Regions from separate parts of the Rhizobium sp. RSm-3 genome, predicted to be linked through region 2. Evidence: riboswitches for the same ligand, from Rfam matches in the RefSeq annotation. Region 2 holds a riboswitch; the other holds the start of a gene.
The links. A riboswitch is a leader RNA that binds a small molecule or an ion and turns the genes downstream of it on or off. The one in region 2 is predicted to bind thiamine pyrophosphate.
Positions count from the first base shown of each region.

Region 1: it holds a riboswitch for thiamine pyrophosphate, as region 2 does, so the genes downstream of both, thiC (phosphomethylpyrimidine synthase ThiC) here and thiM (hydroxyethylthiazole kinase) in region 2, are expected to answer to the same signal.

Region 1 covers NZ_MAWZ01000002.1:435,437-442,621, reverse strand. The annotation lists gene BBJ66_RS05265 (thiamine phosphate synthase) at 1-231, opposite strand, end outside; gene BBJ66_RS05260 (thiazole synthase) at 228-1,001, opposite strand; gene thiS (sulfur carrier protein ThiS) at 1,004-1,201, opposite strand; gene thiO (glycine oxidase ThiO) at 1,222-2,172, opposite strand; gene thiC (phosphomethylpyrimidine synthase ThiC) at 2,174-4,000, opposite strand; TPP riboswitch at 4,093-4,224, opposite strand; gene BBJ66_RS05240 (GNAT family N-acetyltransferase) at 4,362-4,808, shown strand; gene BBJ66_RS05235 (hypothetical protein) at 4,870-5,130, shown strand; gene BBJ66_RS05230 (ABC transporter ATP-binding protein) at 5,174-6,241, opposite strand; gene BBJ66_RS05225 (extracellular solute-binding protein) at 6,580-7,185, shown strand, end outside.
Region 2 covers NZ_MAWZ01000057.1:91,883-99,067, forward strand. The annotation lists gene thiD (bifunctional hydroxymethylpyrimidine kinase/phosphomethylpyrimidine kinase) at 172-993, opposite strand; gene thiE (thiamine phosphate synthase) at 990-1,625, opposite strand; gene thiM (hydroxyethylthiazole kinase) at 1,622-2,425, opposite strand; TPP riboswitch at 2,475-2,571, opposite strand; gene BBJ66_RS27680 (hypothetical protein) at 2,603-2,986, opposite strand; gene BBJ66_RS27685 (hypothetical protein) at 3,460-3,780, shown strand; gene BBJ66_RS35930 (DUF596 domain-containing protein) at 4,054-4,224, shown strand; gene BBJ66_RS27690 (hypothetical protein) at 4,468-5,040, shown strand; gene BBJ66_RS27695 (DUF1349 domain-containing protein) at 5,100-5,684, opposite strand; gene BBJ66_RS27700 (ABC transporter substrate-binding protein) at 5,912-7,185, shown strand, end outside.

The sequences.
Region 1 (7,185 bases), on a different contig from region 2:
GCCGAGATGGATGAAATCGCAGCCTTCCTCGATGGCGAGTTGCCAGTAGTCGTTGACGATCAACTGGCATGCGTGGGCTTTGCAGATCGCTTTCGCCGCGCGGATATCTGCTCGCGTCTCCGTCACAGTGCGATCCTTGATGCGAAGTTGAACCAATTTGACGCCAAGCGGCACCAGCCTTCGGATCCAGTCGGCGCTGTCGACGATCAGATAAAAGGGGTCGAGCGTCATGCAAACACCGCCTTTCCGATCACCGGTGTCGAAGGCACGGCCATGTCGCGCGGCTCCAGCATGCCGGCGCCGAACGCCTGCCTACCGGCATCGATTGCCTTGGCAAAGGCCTCCGCCATCGCGGCCGGGTCGCCGGCGCCAGCGACAGCAGTGTTGAGCAGCACGGCATCGAAGCCCAGCTCCATGACGATGGCCGCATGCGAGGGCCTGCCGATGCCGGCATCCACGATCAGCGGCACGTCTGCAAAATGCGCCCGCATCGATCGAAGTGCGGCGAGGTTTTGAGGTCCCGCCGCAGATCCGATCGGCGCGCACCAGGGCATCAGCACCCGGCAGCCGGCGTCGATGAGGCGCTCGGCGACGACCAGATCGTCGGTCGTGTATGGAAAGACCTCGAAACCATCGCCGGTGAGGATGCGCGCCGCTTCCACCAGCGCGAAAACATCCGGCTGCAGCGTGTCGTGATTGCCGATCACCTCCAGCTTGATCCAGTTGGTACGAAAGACTTCCCGGGCCATCTTTGCCGTCAACACCGCCTCGGAGACGCCGTGGCAGCCGGCCGTGTTGGGGAGAACGTGAACGCCGAGCGAGCGGATCATGTCGAAGAAAGCGCCGCCATTGCGCCCGCCGGCCATTTCGCGGCGCAGCGATACGGTGACGATCTCCGTTTTAGAGCGCGTGATGGATTGGGCGAGGATCGCCGGCGAGGGGTAACGGGCGGTGCCGAGAAGCAGGCGTGATGCGATTTGGCTTCCATAAAGATCAAGCATGCTCAGCCTCCCTGCATCGGGGTCAGGATTTCGATCCGGTCATGATCGTGCAGCATATGCTCGCCGCGATCCTCGCGATGGACCAGTTCGCCATTGACGGCGGTCGCCAGCCAGTCGCCTTCGTAATCGAGCGCGGCCAGAAGCTGCAAAAGCGTCGTGGCGGCGATTGTCTGGGCTTCGCCATTGATGATCAGTTGCATTGGGAGTTCCTTTGCTTCGGCTATTTGGAAAAAACGAGATCGGCGGCCTCGGCCGCCATGGTCGGCGCCAGCAGAAAACCGTGGCGATAAAGACCGTTGAAAACGACGACCTTCCCCTCCCGCACGACGCGCGGAAGATTGTCGGGCAGGGCAGGGCGGATGCCGGCGCCGGTTTCGACGACGGCGGCGTCGGCAAAAGCCGGGTGCAGCGCATAGGCCGTGTTCAGCAGTTCCATCAGCGAACGCGCGGTGATCGGGCCGTCGGAATCGGTCTCGATCATCGTCGCGCCGATCATGAAAAAGCCGTTGCCGCGGGGAACGATATAGACGGGAAAACGCGGATGCAGCAGGCGGACGGGCCGGGCCAGCGTGACCTCTTCGGTATGGAGATAGAGCATTTCGCCCCGCACGCCGCGCAGGTCGCGCTCTCGCCCGATGCGGGCAGCACCTGTGCAGTCGACGATATCGGAGAAATCGTCATCGTCCGGCGCTACGTCGGTAAAGGTGGCGCCGTTTGCCGCCAGTTGCTCTTTCAGCGCCCGCAGCGCCTGGCGCGGGTCCAGATGCGCCTCACCTGGGAAGAACAGGCCGTGCCTGAAACGGGTGGCGAGCGCGGGCTCAAGGGCGGCGATATCGTTCTCGTCAACCCATTGATAACCGGTCGTGCGGCCGGCAAATCGCTTCAGCTCGCCATGGTCGCGCGTCGAGGCGACGACGAGCGTGCCGTTGCGGACGGTGCTGCCCGGCAGGATCGCTTCCCAGCGATCGGCGGCATCGAGGCCGCCCGTCAGCACCGCCTCATCGGCGCTTTCCCGCTCGCACCAGGGCGCCAGCATGCCGCCGGCGAGCCAGGACGCCGCACGAGCGAAGTTCGGGTGCGGGTCGAAGACCGTGACATCGGCACCGCGGGCATGCAGCTCGCGGGCGACGGTGAGGCCGGCGACGCCGGCCCCTTTGACAAGCACGCGCATGTCAGTCCGCCCCGTGCGCGGAGGTCTCGATCGGCATATAGAGATCGCCGCCCTCACGGTATTTCGCCGCCATCGCGTCCAGCCCCTCCTTCTGCGCTTCGGCGCGGATGTCATGCGATATGCGCATGGAGCAAAATTTCGGGCCGCACATCGAACAGAAATGCGCCACCTTGTGGGCTTCCTTCGGAAGCGTCTCATCGTGGAAGGAGCGGGCCGTTTCGGGATCGAGCGACAGGTTGAACTGGTCTTCCCAGCGGAATTCGAAACGCGCCCGCGACAGCGCGTCGTCTCGAAGGCGCGCCGCCGGATGGCCCTTGGCGAGGTCGGCGGCATGGGCGGCGATCTTATAGGTGATGACGCCGGTCTTGACGTCGCTGCGGTCGGGCAGGCCGAGATGCTCTTTCGGGGTGACGTAGCAGAGCATAGCCGTGCCGAACCAGCCGATCATCGCCGCACCGATGCCGGAGGTGATATGGTCGTAGCCGGGCGCGATATCGGTCGTCAGCGGTCCCAGCGTGTAGAAGGGCGCCTCGCCGCAGACGGCGAGCTGCTTGTCCATGTTCTCCTTGATCTTGTGCATCGGCACGTGGCCGGGGCCCTCGATCATCACTTGGCAACCCCTCGCCCAGGCGATCTTGGTCAGTTCGCCGAGCGTTTCCAATTCTGCGAACTGTGCCGCGTCGTTGGCGTCGGCAATCGAACCCGGACGCAGGCCGTCTCCGAGCGAGAAGGAGACGTCATAGGCCCGGCAGATGTCGCAGATCTCTTCGAAATGCTCGTAAAGGAAGCTCTCGCGGTGATGATGCAGACACCACTTGGCCATAATCGAACCGCCGCGCGAGACGATGCCGGTGACGCGGTTGACGGTGAGCGGGATGTAATGCAGCCGCACGCCGGCATGGATGGTGAAATAGTCGACGCCCTGTTCCGCTTGCTCGATCAGCGTATCGCGATAAATTTCCCAGGTAAGATCCTCGGCGATGCCGCCGACCTTTTCCAGCGCCTGATACAGCGGCACCGTGCCGATCGGCAGTGGCGAATTGCGGACGATCCATTCGCGGATATTGTGGATGTTGCGGCCGGTCGAAAGATCCATGACCGTATCGGCGCCCCAGCGGGCGGCCCAGACCATCTTCTCGACTTCTTCGGCCATTGATGAGGTGACGGCGGAATTGCCGATATTGGCGTTGATCTTCACCAGAAAATTCCGACCGATGATCATCGGCTCGGCTTCGGGGTGGTTGATGTTGGCGGGGATGATCGCCCGACCGGCGGCGACTTCCCGGCGGACGAATTCCGGCGTGACGTGATCGGGAATATCGGCGCCGAAGCTCTCGCCGTCGCGCACCAGCGCTTCGGCCTTGGCCTTGCGGCCGAGATTCTCGCGAATGGCGATGAACTCCATCTCCGGCGTGATGATGCCGGCGCGTGCATAGGCGAGCTGGGTGACGGCTTTGCCGTCCTTGGCGCGCAGCGGCTGGCGCCGTCCGGGGAATTCCGGCGTCAGCCGGTCGCCGCTGACGAAGCCGTTATCCTCGGGGCGGACATGGCGGCCGTCATAGGCTTCGATATCGCCGCGGGCCAGCAGCCAGTCGCGGCGCAGTGGCGGCAGGCCTTGCTCGATGCGGATCTCCGCACCTTCGATCGTGTAGGGACCTGAGGAATCATAGACGATGACAGGCGGCTCGCCGGCGGTCGGGTGAACGCTGATTTCGCGCATCGGCACGCGGATATTACTGTGGATATCTCCCGCAATATGGATCTTCCGCGAGGCGGGCAGCGGGCCGGTGGTGACGGTCGGGGTGAGGATTTTTGCGGCAATGGTCATGGTTTGAGGCTCCAAGTGGTGGTTGGAGACCCAGTCAATCAGCCGGAATGATGGAAAGACGCCGGCATGGATTCCACGCGTGAATCCGAAGCCTTCGAGCGCTTGCACCGTCCCTACGCCAGTATGAACTGGATCAGGTTCAACGGGTCACTGCGCCACAACCGGCAAAGCCGTATTGTCCAGCAGTATCTCAGCCCCTTGCCGGGACCCCCCTGGTGAATGCGGATAGTCGTAAAGCGCCGTCGGTGAGCGTGTCAAGCTTAAGAGCTTTGCCGTCCCGCTTATATCGTGCGTTTCGGAACCCGGTTGCGTTACTGGCCGAACTGCGGCACATGTCATTTCACTCAACGTCAGGTGGATTATGTCGTTTCGGATTGAACGTCTTATGCGAGAACATCTCAGTGGCGCCGCCGGCGTGCTGGTCAGTGCCTATGCGGGACCTCCGTGGAACGAGAATTGGTCGCTTGAAGCGGCCATTGAAAATGTAAACAACGTGCTTGATACCCCCAAATCCATTGCCCTTGCGGCCATCGACGGAGGCAAGGTGCTGGGGATTGCGCTCGGCATACGACAGAGGCGCCATGCCGGTCCGGTCATTTATCTGGATGAGCTTTCGGTCCTGCCTGAGGCGCAGGGTACTGGAATAGGGACCGCGCTGCTGTCGGCCGTTTTCGAAACGGCAAAGATCGAGGGATGCAACAGCGTCTGGTTGATCTCACAGCGGGAAGGGGCGTTGTCGCAATTTTATCAGCGCAGCGGATTCGCCATCGGCGGCAACCTTGGACTCTACTCCAAATCGAGTGCGTAGCGGTTGGCCCCGTGACCGCGATTCCACTTTGAACCTATCTCGTTGTGGGATGAAAGAGCGCATGTCTGATCGGATTTGTCTGTCCGACATATCGGAAGAAAGCTGGCGAGCGGTCATCGAAACGCTGGGGGCTGCCGGCTGGTCCGTCCGAAAGGGCGGCGGCCTCGATTTCTCCTGGGCTATCCTGGAGCGCGGCGGGATACGGATCGACATGCAATATGATGCATGGCAGGAGGGCGAAATGGCCTTTGCCAAAGCCGACGGATCGACAATAACGATCGATCTTCCAGCACAATTGATGTTGGAGCTGAAATTGAACTGACCCGCCACTAAACGTTCGGCGGCTCTTCTGAAGCGATGCCCGCTCAATCCGGTCGCAATGTCTTGCCGGATTCCGCATCGAAAAGATGAAGCTTCCCTGGCCGAGCGGCGATGGTCGCGACCTGGCCCGGCTCAAAGTCGTGACGGTCGGAAAGCACCGCGACAAGCTCGCCGGACCCGTAGCGCAGGAAGACCATCGTCTCATGGCCGGTGGGTTCGGTGACGCTGACCGTCGTGTCGAGGCCGCTTTGGCTGAGCGAAAGGTGTTCAGGCCGCACGCCGAGAAGCACGGTCTGCCCGTCGGACGCCTGCGGGTTAAAGCCGAGCGCGATCTCGTCACCGGTCTCGGTGACGAAGATCGCACCATCGGCCTTGTAACGGCCTTTCAGCAGATTCATCGACGGTGAGCCGATAAAGGCCGCCACGAATGTATTGCGGGGACGATCGTAGAGTTCCAGCGGCGTGCCGATCTGTTCGACCTTGCCGCCCTGCATGACCACGATCTTGTCGGCCATGGTCATCGCTTCGACCTGATCGTGGGTGACATAGATCGTCGTGGTTCTCAGTCGCTGGTGCAGTTCCTTGATCTCCTTGCGCATCTGCACGCGCAGCTTGGCGTCGAGGTTCGACAAGGGCTCGTCGAACAGGAAAACCTGCGGCGATCGGACGATGGCGCGTCCCATCGCCACGCGCTGGCGCTGGCCGCCCGAAAGCTGGCGCGGATAGCGGTCGAGATAGGGCACGAGGTCGAGGGTTTCGGCCGCCGCCTGCAGCCGCTGCTTGATGATATCGGCAGGCTGCTTCTGCAGACGGAGCGCAAAGACCATGTTTTCGGCAACGGTTTTATGCGGATAGAGCGCATAGCTCTGAAAGACCATGGCGATGTCGCGATCCTTCGGCGGCAGGTTGTTGACGACCTTTCCGCCGATCGAGATGGTCCCGCCGGTGATGCTTTCGAGCCCCGCGACCATGCGCAGCAATGTCGATTTGCCGCAACCGGACGGGCCGACGAGCACCACAAACTCGCCGTCGCGAATGTCGATATCGACGCCATGCAGGATATTTACGGCGCCATAGGCCTTGCGCGCCTCTGAAATATTGACCTCAGCCATATGCCTCCCAATCGCTTTCCGACCACCCCAGGGGCGGTCCCAAGGGATATGCATCGCTTGACAATTATCCACGGCATTGGGCTCGGGGGAACCGCGTTCCGCCATTGCTTGAGATACCGTAGGACCTCCTCCATGAAACGTTTCATTTCTTGTTGACTTTTGCCGCTTGCCGTCTAATTCTCGCTGGCGAGGCCGAGAGGAGCGGTTTCGAACATCAATATGAAACGTTTCATTTTTTTGTTTACCAGATAGTTCTGCACGAGACCAGTGCGAAAATCGGACCGGAGCCAATCCGGAAAGATGGCTGGCGGCAGCGCAAAAACGTGGAGGAGGAAAGTATGAAAGTCGAAATATACGATGCATTGATGCGCCGTCAGGCAAGTCGCCGCGACGTCCTGCGCGGAACGGCGAGCGCTGCGGCTCTGCTCGGTCTATCCGGTGCGATGGGCGGAATTCCCGGCATGGCGATTGCCGCCGCCGACGATCTGCGCGCCCGGATCCTGCAGATTCCGGGCGTCGGCAAGGGCTCGCCGACGGATGCGGACTGGCAGAAAGTCGGCGAACTCTGCCTCGGCCCGACCAAGGCCAACGTCAAGCAGGGCGAATTTGCCGGTGTCGAGCTGACCTTCATGGGGCTCAACAATCAGAACCTGCACAACTTCCTGTTCCGCGGCTTCCTGAAGCCCTGGGAGGCTTATACCGGCGCCAAGATCAACTGGATCGACCTTGCACAGGCCGACTACAACGCCCGCCTTCAGCAATCGATCGCGACCGGCACCGTCGATTTCGACATTCTGGAAATGGGCGCCCCGTTCGAAGGCGACACTGCCGGACGCGGGCTGCTGGACGAGATGCCGGACTGGGCTGCAAAGCAGATCGAGGCCGACGACCTGGTGAGTTACCTGAAGCCGCCGGTCGGCACCTGGGGCGGCAAGACCTATCGC
Region 2 (7,185 bases):
TAATGACATAGATTTGGCCATGCGACCGGGCTTGTCAACAGGGATTCTGAAATGAGCCGCAGAGCCGGCCCTCGCGAGGGCCGGGTTTCAATGCAGGGTGGGTCCAAAATGCAAAAACGGCCCGGGGAGCCCGAGCCGTTTTGAATGAAGGCGTGCGGCGACGTGAGGCACTTATCCCGCCGCTTTCCAAAGCGCATGAAAATGCTGCACCGGGCCGTGTCCGGAGCCGACGCTGAGGCTGCCTGAAGCCGCAACCGCGCCGGCGAGGTAATCCTTGGCGATGGCGACGGCCTCTTCAGCCGAGGCACCCTTGGCAAGCTCGGCTGCCAGCGCGCTCGACAGCGTGCAGCCGGTGCCGTGGGTGTTCTTGGTCGGCACGCGCCGGGCTTCGAACCAGTGCAGACCATCGGCCGCGGCAAGCACGTCGGGGCTTTCCTCGCTGTCGAGATGACCGCCTTTGACCAGCACGGCGGCCGGGCCGAGCGCGCGCAGTTGCTCGGCCTGCGCCGCCATCTCGGCGCGGTTTGTCGCCACCGGCTGATGCAGCAGGGCGGCGGCCTCAGGCAGGTTCGGGGTCAGCAGCGTCGCGAGCGGCAGCAGCCGGCGGGTCAGCACGTCGACGGCTTCGGGTGCCAGCAAGGCGGCGCCGCCCTTGGCGATCATCACGGGATCGATGACGATGGGGATGCCGCGTCCCTCGGCCAGAGCTGCGGCGAGCGCTCCAGCAACGGCTTCGGCGATGCCGGCATTGGCGATCATGCCGATCTTGACGGCATCGACACGCACATCGGCAAAGACGGCGTTGATCTGATCGGCAACGAATGCAGCCGGCACCAGATGCACGCCGGTGACCCCTTGCGTGTTCTGCGCCGTCAGCGCGGTCAGCACCGCCATGCCGTAGACGCCGCGGGCGGAGAAGGCCTTGAGATCGGCCTGGATGCCGGCGCCGCCCGAGGGATCGGAACCGGCGATGGAGAGGACGTTGCGGATCATGGGCGGGCCTTTCGAATTTCAGCGGCGATGCGGCGCGTCGCCGCTTCCGGGTCGGGCGTGCCTGAGATGGCGGAGACGACGGCAAGCCCGCTCGCGCCTGCGGCAAAGACTTCGGCCACATGCTCCGCCTTGAGCCCGCCGATCGCAACCGAGGGCACCGGCGAAGCCGCCACCAGCTTGGCAAGACCGTCAAAGCCGATCGGCTGCTTGTGGTTGGCCTTGGTCGGTGTCGCAAACACCGGCCCGACGCCGGTATAGTCGACGACATCGGGATCGACGGCAGCGGCAAGCGCCGCGGTTTCGACCGACAGGCCGAGGATCATGTCGGAGCCGATCATCGCCCGCGCTGTCACCGCATCCATATCCTCCTGGCCGATATGCAACCCGTCGGCGCCGATGGCGATCGCCGCCTTGACATCGTCGTTGACGATGAGGAGCGCGCCGGTGCCATCAAGCGCCTGTTTCAAGGCGCGTCCGGTCTCGATCATCCCGGCCGTGCCGGCATGTTTGTCGCGCAGCTGCACCATCGTCGCGCCGCCGGCAACGGCAAGCCGCGCGGTCTCGACCATGCCGATCCCGGCGCAGAGATCGGGATCGAGGACGAGATAGAGCGAAAGGTCGAAAGTCTTCATGCCGCCGATACCCGTGCCCTGGCATCGAGCGTTTCGGCGTCGAGCGCGTTCAACGCGTCGAGGAAGCGCCAGGCAAAGGAGCCGGGACCGGCCGCACCCAGCGCTGCCTCCTCGCCGGCGATGGCGAACGTTGCAAGGGCGGCGACCGTCGCCCCGAACATATCCTCGGGCACCGTGGCGGCAAAGGCGCCGACGAGGCAGGTGAGCGAGCAGCCGAGCGCGGTAACCTGCGGCATCAAGGTCGATCCGCCTGTGATGCGCACAGCCCGCTGGCCGTCGGTGACGAAATCGACGGCACCGGTGACGGCGACGATCGCCTGTTGGCGCTCGGCCAGCCATCGCGCCGAACCTTCGGCCCGCTCGACCGGATCGCGGCTGTCGACGCCCTGGCCGCTGCTCTCGCCGCCGGCGAGCGCGATGATTTCGGAGGCGTTGCCGCGGATGATCGTGGGCTTGAGCGCCAGCAGACCGGCGACCGCATCGCGGCGGAACGCCGTGGCATAATGGGCGACCGGATCGAGCACCCAGGGTTTGCCGGCCGAGGTCGCCGCCTTTGCCGCCGCCTGCATGCCGTCGATCCATTGCGTCGACAGCGTGCCGATATTGACGGTCAGCGCGTTGGCGATGCCGGCGAATTCGCCGGCTTCCTCAGCCGCATGCACCATGGCCGGCGAGGCGCCGGCGGCCAGGAGAACATTGGCGGCGATGTTCATGGCGACGTAATTGGTGATGCACTGAACGAGCGGCGGCTTCTCGCGCATCGCCTTCAGCATGGCTCCTGGTGTGGTCCTGGTCTGCATATGTGGCCCCTTTCAGGCGGGGCGGGCACGGGGTAATTCGTGCGGCGAACCGCGACCCCGAGCGACTCCCTCCGCCGGCATTATCCGGTTCAGGTTCGAAGGGTGCTTCTCAGCCCGTCTGTCGACGAACGCCCCTGTCTCTCATCGCGCTCTTTTTCGCAGAGAACGGGGCGGATGTCATCTCGAAAATGACAGTGCTGCGACGGCGCAGCGCGTGAAGTCCGCGGCGGGCACGCTATCGTCCTCGACGGTCAGTCCGGGCTTTACGAAGGCCGAGAGCTTGCCGTCGATTCGGGTCTTGATCAGGTTTTCCCGAATGCCGCCCCGCAGATTCCGTCCCGGGCTGCGTCGGCCACTGCGGTTTCGCCATTCGGTTGTCCTTTCCTTTCCGAGAAGAATAGGAGCAGCAACCGCGGGTGTAAGGAATTTCTGAAATACATCTCCGTATTTCTGTGCGGGATCGGGAAAGATGCAGGCGTCTCGAAAGGTCTCTTGTTTAAAATGAGTGCAGCTCATCTTCCTCAGGCTTTCATGGATTTCCGCAGATCCAGAAATATTCATCCTATCCGTTTATGTGTCGTATTTTCAATGATAACGAGCAGATGACCAGCTTCGCGTAAGTTGCGCGTTGTGCTAGTACGGGTGAATTTGCGACGTTGGGCCGTGATATAAGGGCGGGGTTTGCTCGCGCTGGTTATGACAATGTTCAGACAATCCTTCAGGGGAGTGCTGTAACTGGCCGAAGCTACTCGACCGGTGAAGCGTTTGACGTCGGTCGGATTAGCGACTTTGACATTGCTGTAGTAAGCCCTGGGCTGTTACAGCGCGCGCAGTCTCTGGGGATTGGCCTTAGGAGTTCTGGCACAAGGACGGGACCGCTAAGTGGCCGTGATCTCGCAGCTCTCGGACTGAGTGACCTGGCAAGCAAGCTTAATGTGCAGACAGGACGTGAGGTTAATTTTATGATCTATGGCACATCGACCGCAGCGACGAACAGGTCTCCTGGTATATTCTTTCCGGAGTAATAATGTATTATGCCAAGCTTTATATTGTATGGAATACGAAAGAATTCACTTGCAGAAGCAAAGGCTGCAGTAGAATCGGTGTTTGGATTTTTCTTCACCGAGCGAGATAGTTTTTATCAGGCCGGGGTTTATTATGTCTTTGGCGCGGGAGGCGAAGAGCAATTCGTTTTAAAAAAGAATATTGATCCATTTGATGGCGATCCTGTAGAGCAGGATTTTGTCAGCTATCCCCTCCTTTTTTATATAAACTCCACGGATAGACCGTCAGAACTGATCGCACTAATGACTAACGTCGAAGACTTTGAATTGCTCCGCCAGGAGGTTTTTTAATCTGTCAGTTCCGTAGGCAGGGGTTTGAGCACCGCGCACTCCTGGATGCATCTTTGCTGAACATCTAGGTCACCCTCGGCACGCCCGGCTGGTCATGGCCAACGGCACGACGATCGTCAGTTCCGTCTAGGCGATCGGCGACGCCAACATCAAGGCCGGCGGCGCGCTGTTCAATGTCAATTCGGGGCTCAGTGGCGCCGTCCTTACGCCGCCGACCAACCCGCATTCGGCGGGCGTCGGCAAGCCGATCCCAGGACAGACCTTCCTCGGGAAATGGTGTTCGGAAGAGCGGAGACAAATTCATCCGGACCGAAGCTGACCGACGACTTTGATAAAGTGTCGGAGGATGCAAAGATTTTTGAGGAAAGTCTTTGGTTCTTTCGCGAGGAGTGCCCTGCTGGAGTCGTGTGGATAGCGGACGACGGCTCTGAGGAGTGGACTTGACGCCGAGCGCGACGAGCAGGGTCACGAAGCTTCTGTCCTAGATAAAATTATCTCGAATACTCGCCAGGACTCAGGGGCTTCGATTGTGATTGATGGCCGCGCCGCCAATCTGAGCCGCGGGACTGCGGAACAGGCAATGAAAAACGTCATGTCGAGCTCCCAATATGATAAAAACGCGCCAACTGTAACGATTTATACGGCTCAGGGTAAACCTGTGTACTCTTATCCAAAATAGAGGTCGAAATGTCGGTTGATTACATGCTTTTTAATATCGACACTGGGGACATGATCGCTGTCGGCAAGCAAAGAACCCACCCTGCTGTTCCGGAGATCGGCTTATTGGAGGAGCACACGTTTTTTGATGGAATTCCTCACCTAGATCATTCTGGAGGTTGGGAGGAATTGTATAGGCGGTCCGGACATATTCTAAATTTTTTCCTGGCACATTCGCGAGGGTGTCGGATAGTTGTTATGGAGACAAACGATATCGCCGATATAATGGGTGAAATTGAGGAGGAATCAGGCGAAATAATCATGCTTCCTGGATCTATGCATATTCAGAATGAGAAAATTGGAAGGCCATATTTTCAAAGACGACTTCAGCATACTAAATCGCGACAGCAGAAATCGGGCGCTGAAAAAGAGGCGCAAGAGAAAAGAGCCCTGCAATATCGGGATGAAATCAAGCGGCTTATCAGGGCGAATGTAGTGAAGATCCCGAACAAGATCGGCGAACTTGTGCCGACCTTTCAAGCCGGCGATATGGATCCAAATCCTGTGTTCGTACCTCGGGATGATCGTCTTAGAAAGCGCTGATTCATTATAGACCTCGATTGCGGAGAGGACGGCAAATTGATCGGCTTAGAAATCTTGGCCTAACTCAAATCATGCAGCCCGGTCGTAACCGCCGCCCCAATCGCAAACTCCGAAAACCGCACCCTCAGCCCGCTGCGTTCCGGCGTGCAGGCAGCCGGCCCCACCTCATAGCGCTCGGCCGCCGGGAAGGGCGCTAGCCGCAGCAGCGGCCAGCGGCTTCCATCGCGGGAGGCCTGGATGCGCATGGCGCCGTTTGCGACGGTGATGCGGAGGTGGAAGTCCTCGAGTTCCTTGAAGGGTTGTGAGACGGACCAGTCGGATCTGCCGTCGGTGACGACGGTGCTGAGGAAGGGTTCGCCGTCGGTGAACTCGACGCCTGACTTCACCCAGCGTTTCTCGTCGAGACGCACCATCAGGCCGGCCTGGTCGTAGAGGGTACGGAACTCGCCCTGGACGCGGATCTGGGCGGTGAAGCTCTCGGTCGTGGGAAAGGCGAGGAAGTGGCCGCTGTCGCGGGTGAAGCCGTAATGGGTTTCGCGCCAGAAATCGGTTTTCTCGTCAGTCGTCAGGGTGAGGCCGGTTTCGTCTGCGCGCCAGCTGGCCGGCTCGTTCAGCCATTTTCCACCGTTGAAGTCGATGTTCATTCCATCCTCGCCTTATTGACGCTCTGCCGCTGCCGATTCTTCAGACCGCATAATGCGCAGCCTTCGCGCAGGTGACCAGCCGAAGCCTGTGATGCGGTGCTCTTTCGCGTCCTGATCCTCGTCCCACGATATAATCCGCGGCTTCCGCTTGACACCACCACTTCATCTCTTATTCTGTTGTAAAAAGATGAATTACATAATTGTGGAACTTAACCGGGAGCCCTCATATGAAAACGCTTGTCGCATTCCTGCTCGGCACTGCGCTCGTCGCCCTGCCTTCGACCCTGCTTGCCCAGGAAAAAGGCGGCGTCATCAATGTTGCGACGATCGGCGAGCCGCCGACGCTCGATCCGATGTCGTCGACGGCCGATCTCGTTGGCATCGTCACTCAGCATATTTTCGAGACGCTCTACACTTTCGACAAGAGCTGGAACGTCACGCCGCTGCTGGCCGAAAGCCTGCCCGAGATCAGCGCCGACGGCAAAACCTATACGATCAAGCTCAGGACCGGCATCAAGTTCCACGACAATAGCGACATGACCTCGGAAGACGTCGTAGCCTCGCTCGGCCGCTGGATGAAGATCGCCTCGCGCGGCAAGCAGGTGGCCGGCTTCATCGACAAGATCACGGCTGCCGATCCTTCGACCGTCACGATCACGCTGAAGCAGCCCTATGCGCCGCTGACCTCGCTGCTTGCCTTCAACAATTCGGCGGCGATCATCATCCCCTCGGAAAAGCAGGACGAGCCGATGAAGGAGTTCATCGGTACCGGCCCCTATATGCTGAAGGAGCGCAAGGCTGACCAGTATATCCAGCTCGTCCGCTTCGACGGCTACAAGTCGCGCGAAGGCGACGGCAATGGTTATGGCGGCGCCCGCCATCAATATCTCGATGAAATCCGCTTCGTGCCGGTGCCGGATCCGAACACCCGCGTCGAGGCCGCCGTTTCCGGCCAGTATGATTATGTCGATTCGATCCCGGTCGAATCCTACGACAAGGTGAAGGCCTCCACAGCCTCGCAGCCGGTCATGCTGAAGCCCTTCGGTTATCCGGTCTTCGTCTTCAACACTAAGGAAGGTGTTGCCGGGAATGTCGAGGTCCGCAAGGCGATCCGCCAGGCGCTCAGCATGGAAGACATGCTGGCCGCCGCTTTCGGCAGCACCGACTTTTATGCGCTCGACGGCGCCATCTATCCGAAGACCTTTTCCTGGTCGACGGATGCCGGCGTCGAGGGCGCCTATAACGTCGCCGATCCGGAAGGGGCGGCGGCTGCCGCCAAAAAGGCCGGTTATAATGGCGAGCCGATCCGCATCCTGACCAGCCGCCAGTACGAGTTCCACTACAAGATGGCGCAGGTCGCCGCCGAATATCTGAAGCTTGCCGGCTTCACCGTCGATATGCAGGTGGTGGACTGGGCGACGCTGACGCAGCGCCGCACCGATCCGAAGCTCTGGGATATCTACATCACCCACAGCCCCTTCCTGCCGGAGCCGGCCCTCAT